One region of the Variovorax sp. R-27 genome, then DNA from elsewhere that is predicted to be linked to it. Evidence: predicted binding sites of a transcription regulator. Region 1 holds the regulator's gene; each other region holds the start of a gene.
What was found. Region 1 encodes sigma-54, which starts transcription at its own class of promoters, with help from an activator protein. Its sites were predicted from a motif close to TGGCANGNAANCTGCTTT; they were not measured.

Region 2: ACN9MV_RS18260 (flavin monoamine oxidase family protein) is a predicted target of sigma-54. The motif match lies at 4,539-4,556, and genes of this name have one in related genera.
Region 3: ACN9MV_RS20635 (DUF2126 domain-containing protein) is a predicted target of sigma-54. The motif match lies at 2,399-2,416, and genes of this name have one in related genera.

What each region holds. Positions count from the first base shown of each region.
Region 1 covers NZ_CP183984.1:644,003-650,211, reverse strand. The annotation lists gene ACN9MV_RS02995 (phospholipase D family protein) at 1-1,608, opposite strand; gene rpoN (RNA polymerase factor sigma-54) at 1,619-3,220, opposite strand; gene lptB (LPS export ABC transporter ATP-binding protein) at 3,238-4,032, opposite strand; gene lptA (lipopolysaccharide transport periplasmic protein LptA) at 4,029-4,742, opposite strand; gene ACN9MV_RS02975 (thiol:disulfide interchange protein DsbA/DsbL) at 4,909-5,556, opposite strand; gene ACN9MV_RS02970 (SPOR domain-containing protein) at 5,700-6,209, opposite strand, start outside.
Region 2 covers NZ_CP183984.1:3,893,957-3,900,165, forward strand. The annotation lists gene ACN9MV_RS18245 (ClcB-like voltage-gated chloride channel protein) at 138-1,856, shown strand; gene ACN9MV_RS18250 (RidA family protein) at 1,872-2,393, opposite strand; gene ACN9MV_RS18255 (c-type cytochrome) at 2,460-2,882, opposite strand; gene ACN9MV_RS18260 (flavin monoamine oxidase family protein) at 2,908-4,503, opposite strand; gene ACN9MV_RS18265 (hypothetical protein) at 4,609-4,833, shown strand; gene ACN9MV_RS18270 (cell division protein ZapA) at 4,830-5,162, shown strand; gene ACN9MV_RS18275 (sulfite exporter TauE/SafE family protein) at 5,468-6,209, shown strand, end outside.
Region 3 covers NZ_CP183984.1:4,391,809-4,398,017, reverse strand. The annotation lists gene ACN9MV_RS20635 (DUF2126 domain-containing protein) at 1-2,325, opposite strand, end outside; gene ACN9MV_RS20630 (DNA internalization-related competence protein ComEC/Rec2) at 2,497-4,914, shown strand; gene ACN9MV_RS20625 (oxepin-CoA hydrolase, alternative type) at 5,060-5,908, shown strand; gene ACN9MV_RS20620 (circularly permuted type 2 ATP-grasp protein) at 6,007-6,209, shown strand, end outside.

The DNA.
Region 1 (6,209 bases):
CTACAACAGGCTCTCCGGCGTCAGCGGCGCCAGCAGTTCGAGCATGGTCCGGTCCCAGAAGCCGGAGTCGGGCTCCTCGCTCAGCACAGTGAGCTTGCCGGCGTCGTCGCTGACCCATTCGATGCGCGACTCGTTGCTGCCCTCGGCAAAGCGCAGCCGGTAGGCGCCCTGCTGCTTGAGCACGTCGATGAGCTTGAGCGCCTGTTGCGCCATCTCGGGGCTGCGGATGAAGAGACCGATCTCGGTGTTGTGCGTCTCCGAGCGCGGATCGAAATTCATCGAGCCGACGAAAAGAATGCGCCGGTCGATCACCGCCGACTTGGCATGCAGCCTGCCCACCGAGGTGCCGAACAGGCCGAGCCGCACGCTGCGCCGGGTGCGCGTGGAGCTCAGTTCGTAGAGGTCGGCGCCGAGCTTGAGCATGTCGGGCCGGTAGCGGCGGTAGGCGGTGTGCACCAACGGCTCGTCGGTGGCGGCCAGCGAATTGGTGACGACGCTGATCTTCACGTTGCGGCCGCGGATCTCGCGCATCACCTCCAGCCCCGAGGCGCCCGGAATGAGGTAGGGCGAGACGATGGTCACCTCGGAGCGCGCACGGCGCATCTGCTCGACCACGTTGTAGCGCACGCTGTCGACGTCCAGCAGCGGCACGCCGCCGTATGAGGCGGTCTTGCCGATCACGCGCTCGGGCGAATCGGCGTAGGCCTCTGCGGTGGCCCAGATCAGTCCGAGCTTGCCGGCGTTCAGGTCTTCCGCCATCGGGCTGTAGCCAAGCAGGTCGTTAGGTGCGGGCGGCGGCGGCGGTGGCGTCGTGTCGGGGCCGGTGGCGATGTCGAAGCGCTTCTGCAGCTCCTCGCGCGACAGGTCGCTGGCCACCACCGACTGGATCGGCCGCACGTAGATGCTGTTCCAGTACTGGTCGAACAGGCTGCCCAGCCGCGGGATCAGCGCGCCGGTGACGAAGGTGTCGAGGTCTAGAAAGTTCTCACCCGCCGTGCGCCTGAAATACTGGTTGCCGATGTTGCGCCCGCCCGCCACCGCCATCGCGCCGTCGGCAATGAACAGCTTGTTGTGCATGCGGCGGTTCACGCGGCTGAAGTCGAAAAGCGACGCGCTGAAGCGCTTCAGCAGGCTGCCGCGCCCGGCCGGGAACGGGTTGAACAGGCGCAGCTCCACGTTGGGCGTGGCGGCCAGGCCGAGCAGCAGCTCGTCTTCGCCGGAGGTGTAGAGGTCGTCCATCAGCAGCCGCACGCGCACGCCGCGCTGGGCGGCGTCGCGCAGGGTGCGCATCAGGTAGCGGCCGGTCTCGTCGTTCTCGATCTGGTAGTACTGCACGTCGAGCGTGCGCTGCGCGCGACGGGCCAGCTGGATACGGGTGTCGAAGGCGAAGTCGCCGCCGGGCATGAGGCGAAAGCCGCTCAGGTCGGGGTCGGGCTGCGAGGCCAGCGCGATCTTGCCGAGCGCGGTGTCGGCTGACACGGCCATGGCCTTGGTGGGCGGGCGCGGCGCCTCGTCGGGCAATGTGGCGCAGCCTGCGAACAGCAAGACCGCCGCCATGACGAAAACCCAATGCCCACAACGCGAAAGCGACGGCAGGCGGCGGGTCATCGGTGGCTTTCTACAGGGCCTTGCGCAGGTTGGCGGGCGCGATGCGCAGCGCCTCGCGGTACTTGGCCACAGTGCGGCGCGCGCACTCGATGCCCTGCTCTTTCAGCATCTCGGAGATCTGGCTGTCCGACAGCGGCTTCTTGATGCTCTCGGAGCTGACGAACTGCTTGATCAGCGCGCGCACCGCAGTGCTCGACGCATTGCCGCCGGTCTCGGTGCCGAGCGCCGAGCCGAAGAAGTACTTGAGCTCGACCGTGCCGAAGGGCGTGGCCATGTACTTGGCGGTGGTCACGCGCGAGATGGTCGATTCGTGCAGGCCCAGCTCGTCGGCGATCTCGCGCAGCACCAGCGGGCGCATCGCGAGTTCGCCGTGCACGAAGTAGCTCTTCTGCCGCTCGACGATGGCGTTGCTCACGCGCAGGATGGTGTCGAAGCGCTGCTGGATGTTCTTGATGAACCAGCGCGCTTCCTGCAGCCGCTGCGACAGCGCCTGGCTGCCTTCGCCCTTGTGCGACTTGAGCGCACCGGCGTAGATGTCGTGCACGCGCAGGCGCGGCATCACCTCGGGGTTCAGCATGACGCGGAACTTCACATTGGTGCCGCGGCCCGTCTTGGTGACGATCACGTCGGGAATGACGATGTTGCGCTCGACGTCGACGAAGCGCCGGCCCGGCTTGGGCTCGAGCCGCGCGATGATCTGCAGCGCCGAGCGCACCAGCTCCTCGTTGCTGCGGGTGAGCGTGGCCAGGCGCTTGAAGTCGCGGCGCGCGAGCAGCTCCATTGGCTGCTTGCAGATGGCGATGGCGGTCTTGCGGACCAGCTCTTCCTCGTCGGTCTCGTCCTCGCGGGCCAGGGCGCGCAGCTGGATGCCCAGGCATTCGCCGAGGTCGCGCGCGCCGACGCCGGCGGGTTCCAGGCTCTGCAGCAGGCCGAGCGCCACCTGAAAGTGATGCACGAGGTCGTCGAACTGGTCGTTGTCGTCGCCGGCCAGGCCCGAGGCCAGTGCGGGCAGCGAGTCTTCCAGGTAGCCGTCGTCGTTGAGCGATTCGATGAGAAAGCGCAGCGCGGCGCTGTCGTTCTCGTTCAGGCGCAGGCTCAGGGCCTGGCGGTGCAGGAAGGACTGCAGCGACTCCTGGCTGCGCGCGAGTTCGGTGGCGTCGGCACGTTCGTCGTCGCCGAGGTTGTTCTGGCGCGCGGGTGCATCGCTGCCCCATTCGCTGTCGTCGGGCGCCATGTCGACGGTGCCGTCGCCTTCCCAGTCGGGCTCGCGCTCGGTGATTTCGGCAGCGGGGCCGTCGGTGTCGGCCGTGGTGGTGGTGCTGGTTTCGGTGGAAGCAGTGGACGTGCTGGCGGCGGGCGAAGCGAAGTCGCTTTCGCCGTCGCCGCTATCGCCGCCGTCGTCGCGCGGCACCGGGGCATCGGCCGTGTCGAGCCCGAATTCCTCGCGCGCCGCTTCTTCCGCAGTGCGCTCGAGGAACGGGTTCTCGTCGAGCATCTGCTCCACCTCCTGGCTCAGTTCGAGCGTGGAGAGTTGAAGCAGCCTGATCGACTGCTGCAGCTGTGGCGTCAACGCCAGATGCTGCGAGACGCGAAGGGATAGCCCTTGCTTCATGGGAACCGCTCCCGCCCTTACATGCGGAAGTGTTCGCCCAAGTACACCCTGCGTACTTCGGCGTTGTCGACGATCTCCGAGGGTGTGCCTTGTGCCAGCACATGCCCGTCGCTGATGATGAAAGCGTGATCGCAGATGCCCAGCGTTTCACGCACGTTGTGGTCGGTGATGAGCACGCCGATGCCGCGCTCCTTCAGGAAACTGATGATCCGCTGGATCTCGATCACCGCGATCGGGTCGATGCCGGCGAAGGGCTCGTCCAGCAGGATGAAGCGCGGCTGCGTAGCCAGCGCACGCGCAATTTCGACGCGGCGGCGCTCGCCGCCCGACAGCGCGAGCGCGGGCGAATCGCGCAGGTGGTCGACGCGCAGGTCGGCCAGCAGCTCGGCCAGGCGCTCGTCCATGTGCTGCTTCGACAGCGGCGCCATCTTGCCGTTCTCGTCGGGCTCGCTCTGGAGCTCGAGCACGGCGCGCACGTTTTCCTCGACCGTGAGCTTGCGGAAGATCGAGGCTTCCTGCGGCAGGTAGCTCAGGCCCATGCGGGCGCGGCGGTGGATCGGCATGTGGGCGATGGGCTCGCCGTCGATGCTGATGTCGCCCGCGTCGGCGCGCACCAGTCCCACGATCATGTAGAACGAGGTGGTCTTGCCCGCGCCGTTCGGCCCGAGCAACCCGACGACTTCGCCCTTCTGCACGTCGAGCGAGACGTCTTTCACGACCGTGCGGCTGCCGTAGCTCTTCTTCAGGCCGCGCGCGATCAGGCGGCTGCCCGGTGCGCCGTTGGCGTCCTGCGTTCCTGCGGTTTCGATCACTTGCGGGTTTCTCCCTGGTCACTGAGCGTGGTGCTCTGGCGCAGGCCCTTGCCGGGTGCGGGCGTGGGCGCCGGCGGCGCCGCCTTCGCGCCGGCCGGGGCCGAGGCACCGGCTGCCGGTGCGGTGGCGGCCTTGGGGGTCAGGATGGTCTTGACGCGCCCGCCCGGGGTGGACGCGTTGACGGCGGTGTTCGGCGGCACGGTGGAACCGTTGACCGTGTAGGTGTCGTTGCTCTGGTCGTAGACGATCAGCGCGCCCTGGCTCTCGTCGTTCGGCGTAGCGCCAAGCAGGCGGCGCATGGTGGCGTTGCGGATGAACTTGACGTTGTCGGCGCGGCTGTCGTACTCGATGACTTCCGACTCGCCCTCGATCCACTCGTCGGGCGCATTGCGTTTCTGCTTGTAGTAGGCCCGCTTGCCCGGTGCCGCCGTGACCACGCCGTACTGGTAGCCCTCGGGGTCCTGGCGTACATCCATGCGTGCGCCGCGGATGATGATCGTGCCCTTCGTAACGAGCACGTTACCGGTGAACACGCTGGTCTGCTTCAGGTCGTCGTAGCGCATCGAGTCCGACTCGATGTTCATCGGCTTGGTGCGGTCGGCGGTTTCGGCCAGTGCGCCCGAGGCAAGGCCGGCCAGCAACAGCGCGCCGGCGGCCAGGCGGCCGATGCGACGGAGGAAGGGAGTGGTGGGGTGAGAGTGCAATGTCATAGAGGCACGAAACTTGCTCGGCATTGTATGCGGCTGATTGCGTCAGCCCCGCACGCACAGATGAAAAAGCCCGCCGATGCGGGCTTGACTTTCTTCCTGGATTTCTCTCGGGAATTCCTCCAGGAACACCACGGAACCGGCTCCGCCGGACCGCGATCCTGGGGGGTCAGCCCTTCTTTGCTTCGCCGATCAGATAGTTCACGACCTGAAGCACTTTGGTCATGTTGCCGGCGGTTTCGCCATCCACGTACCAACGGCCGGCCACGGCCATTGCCGGCACGCCAGCCACCTTGTAGGCGTCGGTCATTTGCGAGGCGCGCTTGGCCTTGCTGGCCACGCCGAAGGAGGTGAAGACTTCCTTGAACTTGGCGCCGTCCAGGCCGTTCGCGGCGGCCCAGGCAATGATGTTGGCGTCGCCGTTCACGTTCTGGCGCTGCGCGTGGATCGCGTTGAACACCTTCGGCTGATATTCGTCGACCTTACCCATCGCCTCGAGCGCGTAGTACAGGCGCTGCTTGGCTTCGACGTCGTTGCCCACGAAAGGCACGGGGATGCGGCGGAAGGCGACTTCCTTGGGCACCGTCTTGATCCAGGCTTCCAGCGCCGGCTCGAAGTCGTTGCAATGCGGGCAGTTGTACGAGAAGAACTCGACCACCTCGATCTTGCCGGCGGGTGCATCGACCGGCACGCGCTTGTCGAGCACCAGGTACTCGGTGCCGGCCTTGGGCGCACGCGCCTGGGCGTGGGCCGGGTTGGCGGCCAGGGACAGCAGCCCGAGCGAAGTGGCGGCCAGCGAAAAGTCACGACGTTTCATTGAAAGAGCTCTCCAGTTGTTACGGCAGACTGAGCCGGCGCGCGGCGGGGAGTTCCCCCCTCATCCGGCGCGCCCGAGGCAGTGGATGGTGGCGGCAAACGCCGCGCGGCGAAGCTTAGGGGCTATTTGTGTCGGCTGCCGGGTCAGCGCTGCACGCGAACCAGCGCCGAATCCATGCCGCCGCCGTCGAGCCGCTCCTTGAGGCGGTCGGCGTCGTCCTTCTTGTTGAAGGGGCCGGCGCGCACACGGTAGACGGTGCGGCCCGCCTGCTCGCGCTCAGTGACCTTGGCCTCGACGCCCATCAGCGACAGCTTGGCGCGCTGCGCCTCGGCGTCGTCGGTGGTGCGGAAGGCGCCGGCCTGCACGAAGTACATGAACGGATCGGGGCCCGAACTGCTGCCGGCATTGCTGTTGCTGCTCGGTGCGGCCGACGCGGTGGTCGTGCTGCCGGAGCTGGCGCCGCCGCCCGAGCGCGCCCGGGCCAGGTCGCCCAGCGGATCGTTCGAAGGCGGCAGGGCATTGGCTTCGGCCGGCACCGGCGCAGGGCGCGGCGGCTTGGGCGCCACCACCACGGGCACCGGCGGTGCGGTCGTGGGCGGGGCGGTGGCAGGGGCCACGGCGGTGGTGGCCGGCTCGCCGGTGACGGGGTTGAC
Region 2 (6,209 bases), 3.2 Mb from region 1:
TGACTTGGCTCGCCCCCAGGCTGCGCGCACTTCGTGTCGCTTCTCCTTCCCCCTACCGGGGGCAACACCTGAGGCCCGGCAAAGCCGGTTCCTCGGTGTTCCCGCCTGGGTGGCGCTCGCAGCTAACATCCCAGCCCATGATGCGGCCCGCCTCGGTAGTTCTCAATCTTCGTTCGGCGCTGCAGCGTGTCTTCGGTGTCTCGGGCTGGCAATCGATGCTGCTGTGGTCCATCGTGGCCGGTTTGCTCGGCACGCTGGCGACCGAACTCTTCCGCGCGGCGCTCTATCACTTCGAGCATCTGGTGCTCGGTCCCGGCGAAGGGCTGGTGGCAATGGCGAAGCACCTGCCGTGGTGGGCGCGCATCGCCTGCCCCACGCTGGGTGGACTGGTGGCCGGCGGCCTGCTGGTGCTGGCGAAACGCGTCGCCTTGCGCAGCGCCGCCTCCGACTACATGGAAGCCATCGTGCTCGGCAATGGGCGCATTCCGGTGGCGCAGACGCTGGTGCGCAGCGCCTCGTCGCTGGTGAGCATCGGCACCGGTGGTTCCATCGGGCGCGAGGGCTCGATGGTGCAGCTGGCGGCGCTGGCGTCGTCTCTGCTGGGGCGGCTGTTCCGCTTTCCGGTCGAGCGGCTGCGGTTGCTGGTGGCCTGCGGCGCGGCGGCCGGCCTGACCGCCGCCTACAACGCACCCATTGCCGGCGCCTTCTTCGTCGCCGAGATCGTGCTGGGCTCTATCGCGATGGAAAGCGTGGGGCCGATCATCATTGCCTCGGTGGTCGCCAACGTCGCGATGCGCGCCCTGCCCGGCTACCAGCCTCCTTACAAGATGCCGGCGTTCCCGGAGATCCACGGCACCGAGGTCGTGCTGTTCTGCGTGCTCGGCGTGCTGCTGGGCTTTGCGGCGGTCGGCTTCCTGCGCGCGTTGCAGGGCAGCCGTGCGCTGTTCTCGCGCTTGCCGGTTGCGTTGCCGTGGCGGCTGGCGTTGGGCGGGCTGGTGATGGGTGCGGTGTCGGTGCCCATGCCCGAGGTCTGGGGCAACGGCTACAGCGTGGTCAATTCGGTGCTGCACACCCCCTGGCCGTGGACGCTGATCGCGATGGTGCTGGTCGCCAAGGCGGTCGCCACGATGGCCACGGCCGGCTCGGGCGCGGTGGGCGGCGTGTTCACGCCGGCGCTGTTCTTCGGCTGCATGGTCGGTGCGCTGTTCGGCCTTGGCGCGCAGGCGCTGTGGCCAGCGGCCACCTCGGCGCCGTTCGCCTATGCCATCGTCGGCATGGGCGCGTTCCTGGCGGGCGCCACGCAGGCGCCGCTGATGGCCATCCTGATGATCTTCGAGATGACGCTGAGCTACCAGGTCATGCTGCCGCTGATGGCGGCGAGCGTCATCGCGTATTTCGTCGCGCGCTCGGCCAATGCCGGCTCGATGTACGAGATCACCCTGCACCGCAACGAGCAGCGCGACACGCAGATGCGCCTGCGCGGGCTGCACATGCGCGACCTGGTGCAGCCGGCCGAAACGGTGGTGGGCCCGGAGGCGGACCGCGAGGCCATGAGCAAGCTCTTCCTGCAGCACCCGGTGAAGTACCTGTACGTGGTGGATGCGGGCAACCGCTACCTCGGCGTGGTGCCGCTTTCGGCGCTCGGCACGGCGCCAGCGGAAACGACCGCGGGCGCCCTGCTCTCGCAGGCCATCCAGCCGCTCACCGCCGACACCGGGCTGGGCGAGGCGCTGCAGCGTTTTCTCGATCACCTGGGCGAGCGACTGCCGGTGATCGAGAGCGCCGGCAACCCTGTGCTGCTCGGGATTGTTGCCAAGAGCGCGCTGCTCGCCACCTACGTGCGGCTGAGCGAGTAGCGCAGCACTGCTTTTTTACTTGGCGGGACGCACCGCCATCACCTCGATCTCGACCAGGTAGGCCGGGTTGGCGAGCGCCGCTACCTGCATCGCCGAGCGCACAGGCAGCCGGGGCTGCGCGGTGGTGCCGAAGAACTGGGTATAGCCCTCCATGAAGCCGGCGAAATCCATCTTGTTGTCCTTGGCCGGATCGCCGACGAGAAACACCTGCATCTTCACCACGTCGCCCATCGTCAGGCCCAGGCCTGTGAGGCTCTTCTCGATGGCTTTGAGCACGCCGACGGTCTGGCCCTTGGTGTCGCCGCCATAGGCCGCCGCGCTGTTCTTGGGCGCGGTCGCGTCCTGCAGCGGCGGCACCTGGCCCGAGAGGTAGACGTTGGTGAACGAAGACGGCACCTCCACCGCCGCCGAGATCGGGAAGGTGGAGTTCGGAATGCGGTGGCGAATGATTTCATCGGCCGCATGGGCGGCGCCGGTGCCGGCTGCGAGCAGTGCGGCGGCGAGCGCCAGCTTCTTCGTGATGGAGGTCATGGTCATGCGTGTTGTCTCTCTGCTGGGGTGGATGAAGAAAGGATCTGCCAGGTATCGAAAGAAGAAGGCCGATCAAGGCCGCAGCTTCTTGACGCTCTCCGCCGCAATGGCGTCAGGATATTGGTTGCCGAAATGGGTGCGCGCATAGCCGACCACGGAAGCGATCTGCTCGTCGCTCAGCATCTTGCCAAAGGCGGGCATGCCTTTCTGCCCGTTGATCACCACGTAGAGTGGGTATTCCGCGCTTGCGAGCCGCGGGTTCGAGGCGAGCGCCGGATAGGCGCCTGCGCCCTTCGCCCCTTGTCCCTGCGCCATGTGGCAGCCCTGGCAGGTCGCGCGGTAGATCGCCTCGCCCGAGCTCTCCTGGAATCGGGGGCCGACGGAAAAGACGGGCTCCGGCGACTGCGCGAAAGCGGCCTGGCCGGCCACCGAGGCCAGCGCGCCCAGCGAAAGGCCGAGCAACGCGCGCTTGAAGGTCGTGATGTTGTTGTTCATGGTGGGTGTGTCCTTCACTCGGCTTTCACGCAACGGCGCGGGCATGCAGCCGCTGGATGGCGTCGAGCGACGAGAGCAGTGCGCCCTCCTGCCAGGCCGGAATGTAGGAAGCGTGCTCGCCAGCCAGCGCGATGCGGCCGTCGACCTGGCACAGGTTCTTGTAGTGCTTCTGGCGCGTCTCGTCGGTCCACATGCCGTAGCAGCCGTGCGTGCCGGGCACGCGGTGCCAGCCCACGGAAATGCCGTTGTCGAATTCGCTCGCGTACTGCGGATGCAGCTGCGTGCCGAACTCGACCGCGCGGCGCACGCGCTCCTCGGGCGCCATGGCGGTGAATTCGTAGGAGTTCGGGCCGTCGAACACGTAGGCGCCCAGCACCACCGACTTGCCCTTGGCGCCATAGCGCGTCGAGGGATACGAAATGCGCGAGATCGGCAGGTCTGTGTAGCTGATGCCGCCGTAGATGTGTTCGTCTTCTTCCCAGAAGCGGCGCTTGAACTGCAGGCCCACCTTTACTGATGCGCCATAAGGCACGGCGTTGATGGCCTCCTGCATTGCCGAGCCCACCTGGATGTCGATCTGGCTGAGCACCGACAGCGGAATGGTGCACAGGCACCAGTCGGCCTTGGCCTGCGTGACCGCGCCGCCCTTTGATGCATCGGTGTAGGTGACCGTCACGCCGCGGTCGTTCTGCTCGATCTTCGTGACCTTGGCGCCGTAGCGGATCAGGCTGCCGACCTCCTTCTGGAAGGCCTTGGCGATCATGTCCATGCCGCCCACGGGCTGGAAGATCGCGCTCTGGAATTCGTAGTCTTGCCCGCTGGCGATGTAACGCCAAAGATTCGATTGCAGCAGCTCGCTCATGTCGAGCGGCTTCGACGGCTTGGCCAGCGGCATGAGGCCGCCGCCCGCATCGACTTCGTAGCCGCGGCGGTCGCTGCTGATGGTGCCTTCGAGATAGCGGAACTGCGTGTCGAGCGCGCCCCAGCGGCGCAGGCCTTCGAGCAGTTTCTCTTTGTCTTCTTTCGTCAATGCCGCGTCGAGGTTGCCTTGCGTCGTGGCCTTGCCGAGCAGCTCGGCGACGTAGCCCTGGTAGTCGGCCTGCACGTGGCGGTAGCGCTGCGGCTTGCCGCCGTAGGCCTTGCTCGAATGCACCAGCGCGTTGTAGTTGACCTGGACGAAGGGCTCCAGCGCCACGCCCAGCCGCTTGCAGTAGCCCAGCACTGCATGGTGGTGATAGGGAATGCGCCACGGCCCCGGATTGAAGTACTCGCCCTTGGCGAAGCCGCATTGCTGCACGGCGCCACCCAGCTCGGTGAAGGTGTCGCCGCCGCGCAGCGTCCAGCACCGGCCGCCCGCGCGATTGCTGAACTCGAGGACCTTGACCGAGTAGCCTGCGTTGCGCAGTTCGAGCGCGGCGGCCATGCCGGCCAGGCCTGCGCCAAGAACCAGCACCGACGCACCCTTCTTTGCGCCATCGAGCTTCGGTGGTCCGCTGTAGTTGGATTCGGCGGCAAAGCCCAGCGAGGTCATCGCCTGGTACATCGCGCCGCCCCCTGCGGTCTTGCCGATGAGCGTAAGCAGGTCGCGCCGACTGAATAAAGTGTTGTTCTTCGTGGTCATTGACAGGCTATTGGAGTTTGAAAGGCAACTGGAAGGCAGCAGAATCCATGCCACGCCCAGGCACCGCCTGGGGGCCGCTTCCTTGGGAAACTACAATCGCCAACCATGCCCGCCTCCAGCCCTATCGATCAGATCGCCGAGCGTGTTGAACGACTGCTTGTGCGTCACGAAGAGGTGCAACGCACCAATGCGCTGCTGCAGGAGCAGGTCGATGCGCTCACGCGCGAACGCGACGCCCTGAAGTCGCGGCTCGTTGCGGCACGCACGCGCCTCGATGCCCTGCTCGAACGGTTGCCGGCTGAACCACCCTCCGAAGACTCCCCCGCATGAAGCAGATTGAAGTACAGATCATGGGCCAGAGCTATCTGCTCGGCTGTCCCGATGGCGGCGAGGCGCAGCTGCGCGAAGCCGTCGAACGCGTGGACGCAGCCATGTGCAAGATCCGCGATGCCGGAAAAGTCAAGGCCCGTGACCGCATTGCGGTGCTGGCTTCGCTGAACCTGGCGTTCGACCTCGCCGCGCAGCAGGCCGCTGTTGTCGCAGCGCCCGCGGCACCAGTTGCCACTTCGGCTGCAGACAGCGTCGAAACCGACGCGAAGGCCACGCAGCTCATCCAGAAACTCGATCAGGCCCTGGCTGGCGATGGACATTTACTCTGAATAAGGCTGGCACGAAGACGGACGAGGCGTAAAATCCAGTCCGTCTGCAGACTGTGTCGGGCTTAATATTTCCTTGTTCCAATGCTCTCCGGAGCCGGGCTTGGTACATCGCTCGACGGGCGTGATCATCTCGCGTCAGATGAACCCGAAGTCCTGCTGCCCTCGCCCACCTGAACCCTGGTTCAGGATGCGGGTCCGGCACATCACCTGCAGACACCTTTTCCTGCCACGGCCCCCTGCATCCATTGCTCGGGGCCGTTGCTTTTTCCAGCCCCTCACTTCTCTTGCGTGACTTTCCCGTGAATATCGCTGCCCTGCTCGACCCTCTCCTGATCGCCGAACTCGCCGCTCTCGGCCTCGGCACCGGTTTTCTCGCGGGCCTGCTGGGCATCGGCGGCGGCATGCTGATGGTGCCGTTCATCACGATCATCATGGGCCATCGCGGCGTGCCGGCCGACCTCGCGGTGAAGATGGCAATCGCCACCTCGATGGCGACGATCATCTTCACCTCGGTGTCCAGCGTGCGCGCGCACCACCGGCGCGGCGCCGTGCGCTGGGACATCGTGCGGCGGCTCGCACCCGGCATCGTCATCGGCAGCCTTGCTGGCAGCCTGGGCGTGTTCTCGCTGCTCAAGGGCACGGCGCTGGCCATCTTCTTCGCGCTGTTCGTGGGCTTCTCGGCCACGCAGATGTTCCTCGACAAGAAGCCCGCGCCCACGCGGCAGATGCCGGGCACGGGCGGCCAGCTCGCGGCGGGCGGCGCGATCGGCTTCATCTCCGGCCTCGTGGGCGCGGGGGGTGGCTTCATCAGCGTGCCGTTCATGACGTGGTGCAACGTGTCCATTCACAACGCGGTGGCCACCAGCGCGGCGCTGGGCTTTCCGATTGCAGTGGCGAACGTGCTCGGCTATGCGGTCAGCGGCCAGTCGGTGCAAGGCCTGCCGGCCGGCTCCTTCGGCTATATCTGGCTGCCCGCGCTGGCCGTGATTGCGCTGTGCAGCGTGTTCACCGCACCGCTGGGCGCGAAGGCGGCGCACAGCCTGCCGG
Region 3 (6,209 bases), 3.3 Mb from region 1:
GCCAGTGTGGCGGCCGTCGGTCATGAACTTCTCGGCCGACAGGCGGGTTTCGAACGCGGCGTTGTAGAGAAACTCGGTGTGGTCGACCAGTTCCTTCCAGTTGTGGGCCGGGTGGATGTTGACTTCGATCACGCCCGGGTCGGGGGTGACGGCCAGCATCTTCAGGCGCGGGTCGCGCGGCGGCGGGTAGCCTTCCATCACGATGCGCACGCCCAGGTCGCGCGCGGTGGCTTCGACTGCTGCGACCAGGTCGAGATAGTCCTCCAGGCGCGCGAGCGGCGGCATGAAGACGTAGAGCACGCCCGAGGCACTGCCCTTCTTCTCGGCCGAGGGGCCGTTGGCGCGGCGCGGGTCGCGCACTTCGACGCACAGCGCGGTGCGCGTGACCCAGTGGGCTGATTCACCGCGCAGCGGCTGGCGGGTGGTCGATTTGTCGTCCGCATCGTCAGTTGCTGCTGCAGCCGATGCATCGCCTTCGCCGGCACTGCCCGGCGCCTGCATGCGTAGCGAGGCGGGCACGACGGGCGGTGCGCCGAAGGCATAGGGCACTGCGCCGAGGTCGGCCCCTGTGCCGGTTGTGCCTACGGCATAGCGCGCACGGTAGTCGGCCGCACTCGGCAGGGCGCCGCGCGGCGCGGTCGGGTCGCGTTCGATCAGGTAGGGGTAGTCGCCCTTGCTGGCCCACGGCTGCGAGTCGAGCGGCAGGCGGTAGCCCATGGGCGAGTCGCCGGGGATCAGGTAGAGCCGGTCGTCGCGCAGGAACCAGGGGCCGGTCTTCCAGGCCGGCCCTGCGAGCGCGGGGGCGTCGCCGTTCGCATTGCCGGGTTCGATGGGCAGCATGTAGCCGATCACCGCGTCGAGCTTCTGCGTGAACACGCGGCGCAGGCGCACGCGTTCGAGTTCGTCGTCGAGCTTCGACTCGAAGGGGTCGACGTTCACCGGCAGGCGGCGTTCGCGCCAGAGGTAGTAGTAGATGTCTTCGTAGCCTGGCTGGATGTAGCGCTCGGTCAGGCCGAGCTTGTGGGCCAGCACGGTGGTGAAGCGGCGCGCGTCTTCGCTCGTGTAGTGCGTGGGAAAGCGCTCGTCGGCAAACAGTTCGGGGTCGTGCCACAGCGTCTGGCCGTCGGCGCGCCAGAAGATCGACAGCGCCCAGCGCGGCAGTTGCTCGCCCGGGTACCACTTGCCCTGGCCGAAATGCAGGAAGCCGCCCTTGCCGTACTCGGCGCGCAGCTTGTGCACGAGCTCGGTGGCGTAGCCGCGCTTCGTGGGGCCGAGGGCGTCGGTGTTCCATTCGGGCGCGTCGCGGTCGCTGGTGGCCACGTAGGTCGGCTCGCCGCCCATGGTGAGGCGCACGTCGCCGGCCTTAAGGCGCGCATCGACTGCGTCGCCCAGGGCCAGTACTTCGGACCACTGTTCTTCGGTGTAGGGCTTGGTGACGCGCGGCGATTCGTAGATGCGCGTGACCTTCATCTCATGGCCGAACTCGACCTCGGATTCGTCGACGCCGCCCTCGATGGGCGCCGCGCTCGAAGGCGTGGGCGTGCAGGCCAGCGGAATGTGGCCCTCGCCGGCCAGCAGGCCCGAGGTGGCGTCGAGGCCGATCCAGCCTGCGCCCGGCAGGAACACTTCGCACCAGGCGTGCAGGTCGGTGAAGTCGACCGTGGTGCCGCTCGGGCCGTCGAGCGCCTTCACGTCGGGCGTGAGCTGGATCAGGTAGCCCGAGACGAAACGCGCGGCCAGCCCGCAGTGGCGCAGCAGTTGCACCAGCAGCCAGCCCGAGTCGCGGCAAGAGCCGCTGCCGCTGGTGAGCGTTTCTTCCGGCGTCTGCACACCGGGCTCCATGCGGATCAGGTAATTGACGTCTTGCTGCACCTGCTGGTTGATGCCGACCAGGAAGTCGATGGTGCGCTGCTCCTTGCGATCGATCTTGTCGAGGTAGGCCTGCAGCAGCGGCGTGGGCGCTTCGGTGACGAGGTAGGGGGCGAGCTCTTCAGCCTGCGAGGCCGTGTACTTGAAAGGAAAGTTCTCGGCCTGCGGCTCGAGGAAGAAGTCGAAGGGGTTGTAGACCGCCATCTCGACCACGAGGTCGACCGTGACCTTGAACTCGCGCGTCTTCTCGGGGAACACGAGCCGCGCCTGGTAGTTGGCGAACGGGTCCTGCATCCAGTTGACGAAGTGCTCGGCCGGCTCGACCCGCAGCGAATACGAGATGACGTTGCTGCGGCAATGCGGCGCGGGACGCAAGCGCACGACCTGTGGGCCCAACTGCACCAGGCGGTCGTATTTGTAGTGGGTGACGTGGTGGAGAGCGGCGTGAATGGACATGCGTTTTTGTGTGCAGTACTGCGAGATTGCATCGAAAAGATGTCTCTTGTGAGACGCATACTAGCCCAGATGCCAAGCAATTAACGCGCCACTGAGCGTGACTTTGGGGAGGGTTTGCATCATGGGTTCGGGAGTTTTTCGTTGACGCCGTTTCGTGCGTCCGGTGGTGCCATGGGTGGAGCGGGGGCGTTCGTGGCGCTGGGTGGCTCGCTGCTGGGAGCGGCCTTGCAGTTGCAGCAGGCGGTGCTTTGGCCGGCGTGGGCCTACGCCGGCTTGCTGTTCGTGGCAGTGGCCGGCCTGTGTTGGCGACGCATGCCGGGCAGGGGCCTGATGCTCATCGCCTTGCTATGCGGCGCGATGGCTGGCGCAGGGCTCGCGGGATGGCGCGCGGCGGTCTATGCGCACGGCGCGCTTGACCCAACGCTCGAAGGGCGCGACCTGCAGGTCACGGGCGTGGTGTCGGAGATGCCCCAGCGCAACGAAGCTGGAACGCAGTTCCGCCTGGATGTCGAGTCCGCGGGTTGGGCTGATCCGGATGCGCAGGGGCGGCCCGCGGTGCCCGATCGCATTGCACTCGGCTGGTATGCCGAAGGCTCGAGCCTGTGGAGCCGGGCGTCCCAAAGCCGCGCGCCCTTGACCAGCACCGTCGGCCCCCTGCACGCTGGCGAGCGATGGCGACTGACGGTGCGTCTGAAGGCGCCGCACGGCAGCCGCAATCCCCATGGCTTCGACAGCGAACTCTGGATGTGGGAGCAGGGCCTGCATGCCAGCGGCTATGTGCGAACCGGCGCGCGCGATGCGGCACCCATGCTGGTGGCAAGCACGTGGTGGCATCCCATCGAACGCGCACGCGAAGCCGTACGCGATGCCGTCTTCGAGCGCGTGCCCGACCGCGCCCAGGCCGGCGTGATCGCGGCCTTGGTCACCGGCGACCAGAGCGCCATCGACCGCTCGGGCTGGGACGTGTTCCGCGCCACGGGCGTGGCACACCTGATGTCGATCTCCGGCCTCCACGTCACGATGTTTGCCTGGCTGGCCGCGCACGTCGTCGGCCTGCTCTGGCGGCGCAGCGCGCGGCTGATGCTGCGCTTGCCGGCGCAGCAGGCAGCGTTGATAGGCGGCGTGCTGCTGGCCACGCTCTACGCGCTCTTCAGCGGCTGGGGTGTGCCCTCGCAGCGCACTGTGTGGATGCTGGCGACGGTCGCGCTGCTGCGCCTCACGGGCCGGCGCTGGCCTTGGCCGCATGTGTGGCTGCTGACGGCGGCCGTGGTGGTCGCGCTCGATCCGTGGGCCTTGATGCAGGCCGGCTTCTGGCTGAGCTTCGTGGCGGTGGGCGTGCTGTTCGCCACGGACGCCGCGGTGCCGGGCGAGCGGAAGACCGGCGCCGCTTCCCGCCTGTTGCAGTTCTTTCGCGAGCAATGGGTCATCACGCTGGCAATCACGCCGCTGAGCCTGCTGCTGTTCCAGCAGGTGTCGCTGATCGGCTTGGTGGCCAATGCGGTGGCGATCCCCTGGGTCACGCTCGTGATCACGCCGTTGGCCATGCTGGGCGTCGCCGTGGCGCCGCTGTGGGACCTTGCAGCCCGGGCCGTGCAGGTGCTGGCGCTGCTGCTGCAATGGCTGGCCGGGCTGCCGTATGCCACGCTGTCGATGGCCGCGCCGCCTTTGTGGATGGCCGCTTGCGGCGTGGCCGGCGGTGCATTGCTCGCCATGCGGCTGTCCTGGTCGCTGCGCAGCCTCGGCATTCCGCTGCTGCTGCCAGTGTTGCTGTGGCAGGCGCCCCGGCCGGCGGCCGGCGAATTCGAGCTGCTCGCTGCCGACATCGGCCAGGGCAACGCGGTGCTCGTGCGCACCGCCACGCACAGCCTGCTCTATGACGCCGGCCCGCGCTACGGCCTTGAAAGCGATGCCGGCCATCGCGTGCTCGTGCCGCTGCTGCGGGCGCATGGTGAGCGCCTCGACATGCTGGTGCTGAGCCACCGCGACACCGATCACACCGGCGGTGCGCCCGCGGTGCTCGCGATGCAGCCGCGGGCCGAGCTGCTGAGTTCCCTCGAAGCCACGCATCCGCTGCAGGCGACGCTGGCGGCACGGCGTTGCGAGGCGGGGCAGGTCTGGACCTGGGACGGCGTGCGCTTCGAGGTGCTGCATCCGTTCGACACCGACTACCGCGGCTTCACCAAGCCCAATGCCGTCTCGTGCGTGCTGCGCATCGGCAACGGGCGCGCGGCGGCGCTGCTGGCCGGCGACATCGAGCGGCTGCAGGAGGCCGCGCTCGTCGTTCGCACGCCGCAGCTGCTGCGGGCCGACGTGCTGCTGGCGCCGCACCACGGCAGCAAGACTTCGTCGAGCCCGGCCTTCCTCGATGCGGTGCAGCCGGGCATTGCCTTTGTCCAGGCGGGGTATCGCAATCGCTTCGGCCATCCGGCGCAGGAGGTGGTGGCGCGCTACCGGGACCGTGGCGTGCGGCTGGTCGAAAACACCCGCTGCGGCGCCGCGCACTGGACCAGCACGCGTCCCGCCGACGTGGCCTGCGAGCGCGAGCGCCATGCGCGGTACTGGCAGCACAGCCCTGAAATCGTGAATTAATTGTCAAAAGTAGTCCGAAAGGCCACTTGTCAGCGTGCTCGTACTGGCGTCCCATGCGTTGTATCGTTTGGCTACAACTCAGAAGAGGGGACAGCATGAGCAACCGTCAAGGCCTTCGGTGGGACCTGTTTTCCGGGCATACGCCGTGACGGCCGCTGTTCCGGCCATCACCAGCACGAGCGCCGCGGCCGCACCCGGCGCGCGGCTCAAGATGCACCGCGAAGGCCCGGTGCTGGTGCTGACGCTGAGCAACCCCGCGGCGCGCAATGCGCTCAATCCGTCGGTCTACCGCGCGGCCGCCAAGGCGATGCGCGCCACCTCGGGTTTTCGCACCGTGCGCGCCATCGTGTTGTGCGGGGAGGGCGATCATTTCAGCGGCGGCGGCGACCTGCGGCGCCTGGCCCGGCAACGCAAGCTGCCGGCCGCCGAGCAGCATGGCCACATTGATGCGCTGCACGAATGGATCATGGCGATCCAGGAGGCTCCCCAGCCCGTCATTGCCGCTGTCGAGGGCGCTGCCATGGGCGGCGGCTTTTCGCTGTGCCTGGCCTGCGACCTGATCGTGGCCGCGGAAGACGCGAAGTTCGCCATGTCCTATGTGAATGTGGGCCTCACGCCCGACGGCGGCGGCACCGATTCGCTGGTGCGCGCGTTGCCGCCGCAGGCCGCCATCGAAATGCTGCTCGACGGCACGCCCAGCACCGCGAAGCGGCTGCACGAACTGGGCGTGGTCAACAAGGTCGTGCCGCATGGGGAGGCCGGCGCCACCGCGCTCGCCTGGGCGCAGCAGCTCGCGCGCGGCCCGTTCGAGGTGCAGGCGCGCATCAAGCAGCTCGTGTATTCGGCGCGTGGGCGCAGCCGGCGTGAGCAACTTGACGCCGAGCGCGAATCCTTCTTGGCCAGCCTCTACAGCGACGAGAGCGGGGAGCGCATCAAGGGATTTCTCTCGCCCCGCAAGAAGCTGACGGCCAGCGAGGAAGGGCCTGAGCGCTGAGCGAAGAAAAAGTCTTCCGGCCCGTCTCCGGCCTTGGCATAAGGGGTTCTACTGGCCCTGAACTTGCTAAGCTATAGCTCAAGGAGATTGGTCGTTCCATGCACAAATTTGACGAGATGTATGAGCAGTTGCCCTATGCGGGGGCTGCAATCCGACAGCACTACAAGCGCTACGACCAATGGCTCGCGAAGCAACCCGGTGAGGTGATGCGTTCGCGGCGCGAAGAGGCGGAATTGATTTTCCGCCGGGTCGGCATCACCTTCGCGGTGTATGGCGCCAAGGACGAGGACGGCTCCGGCAC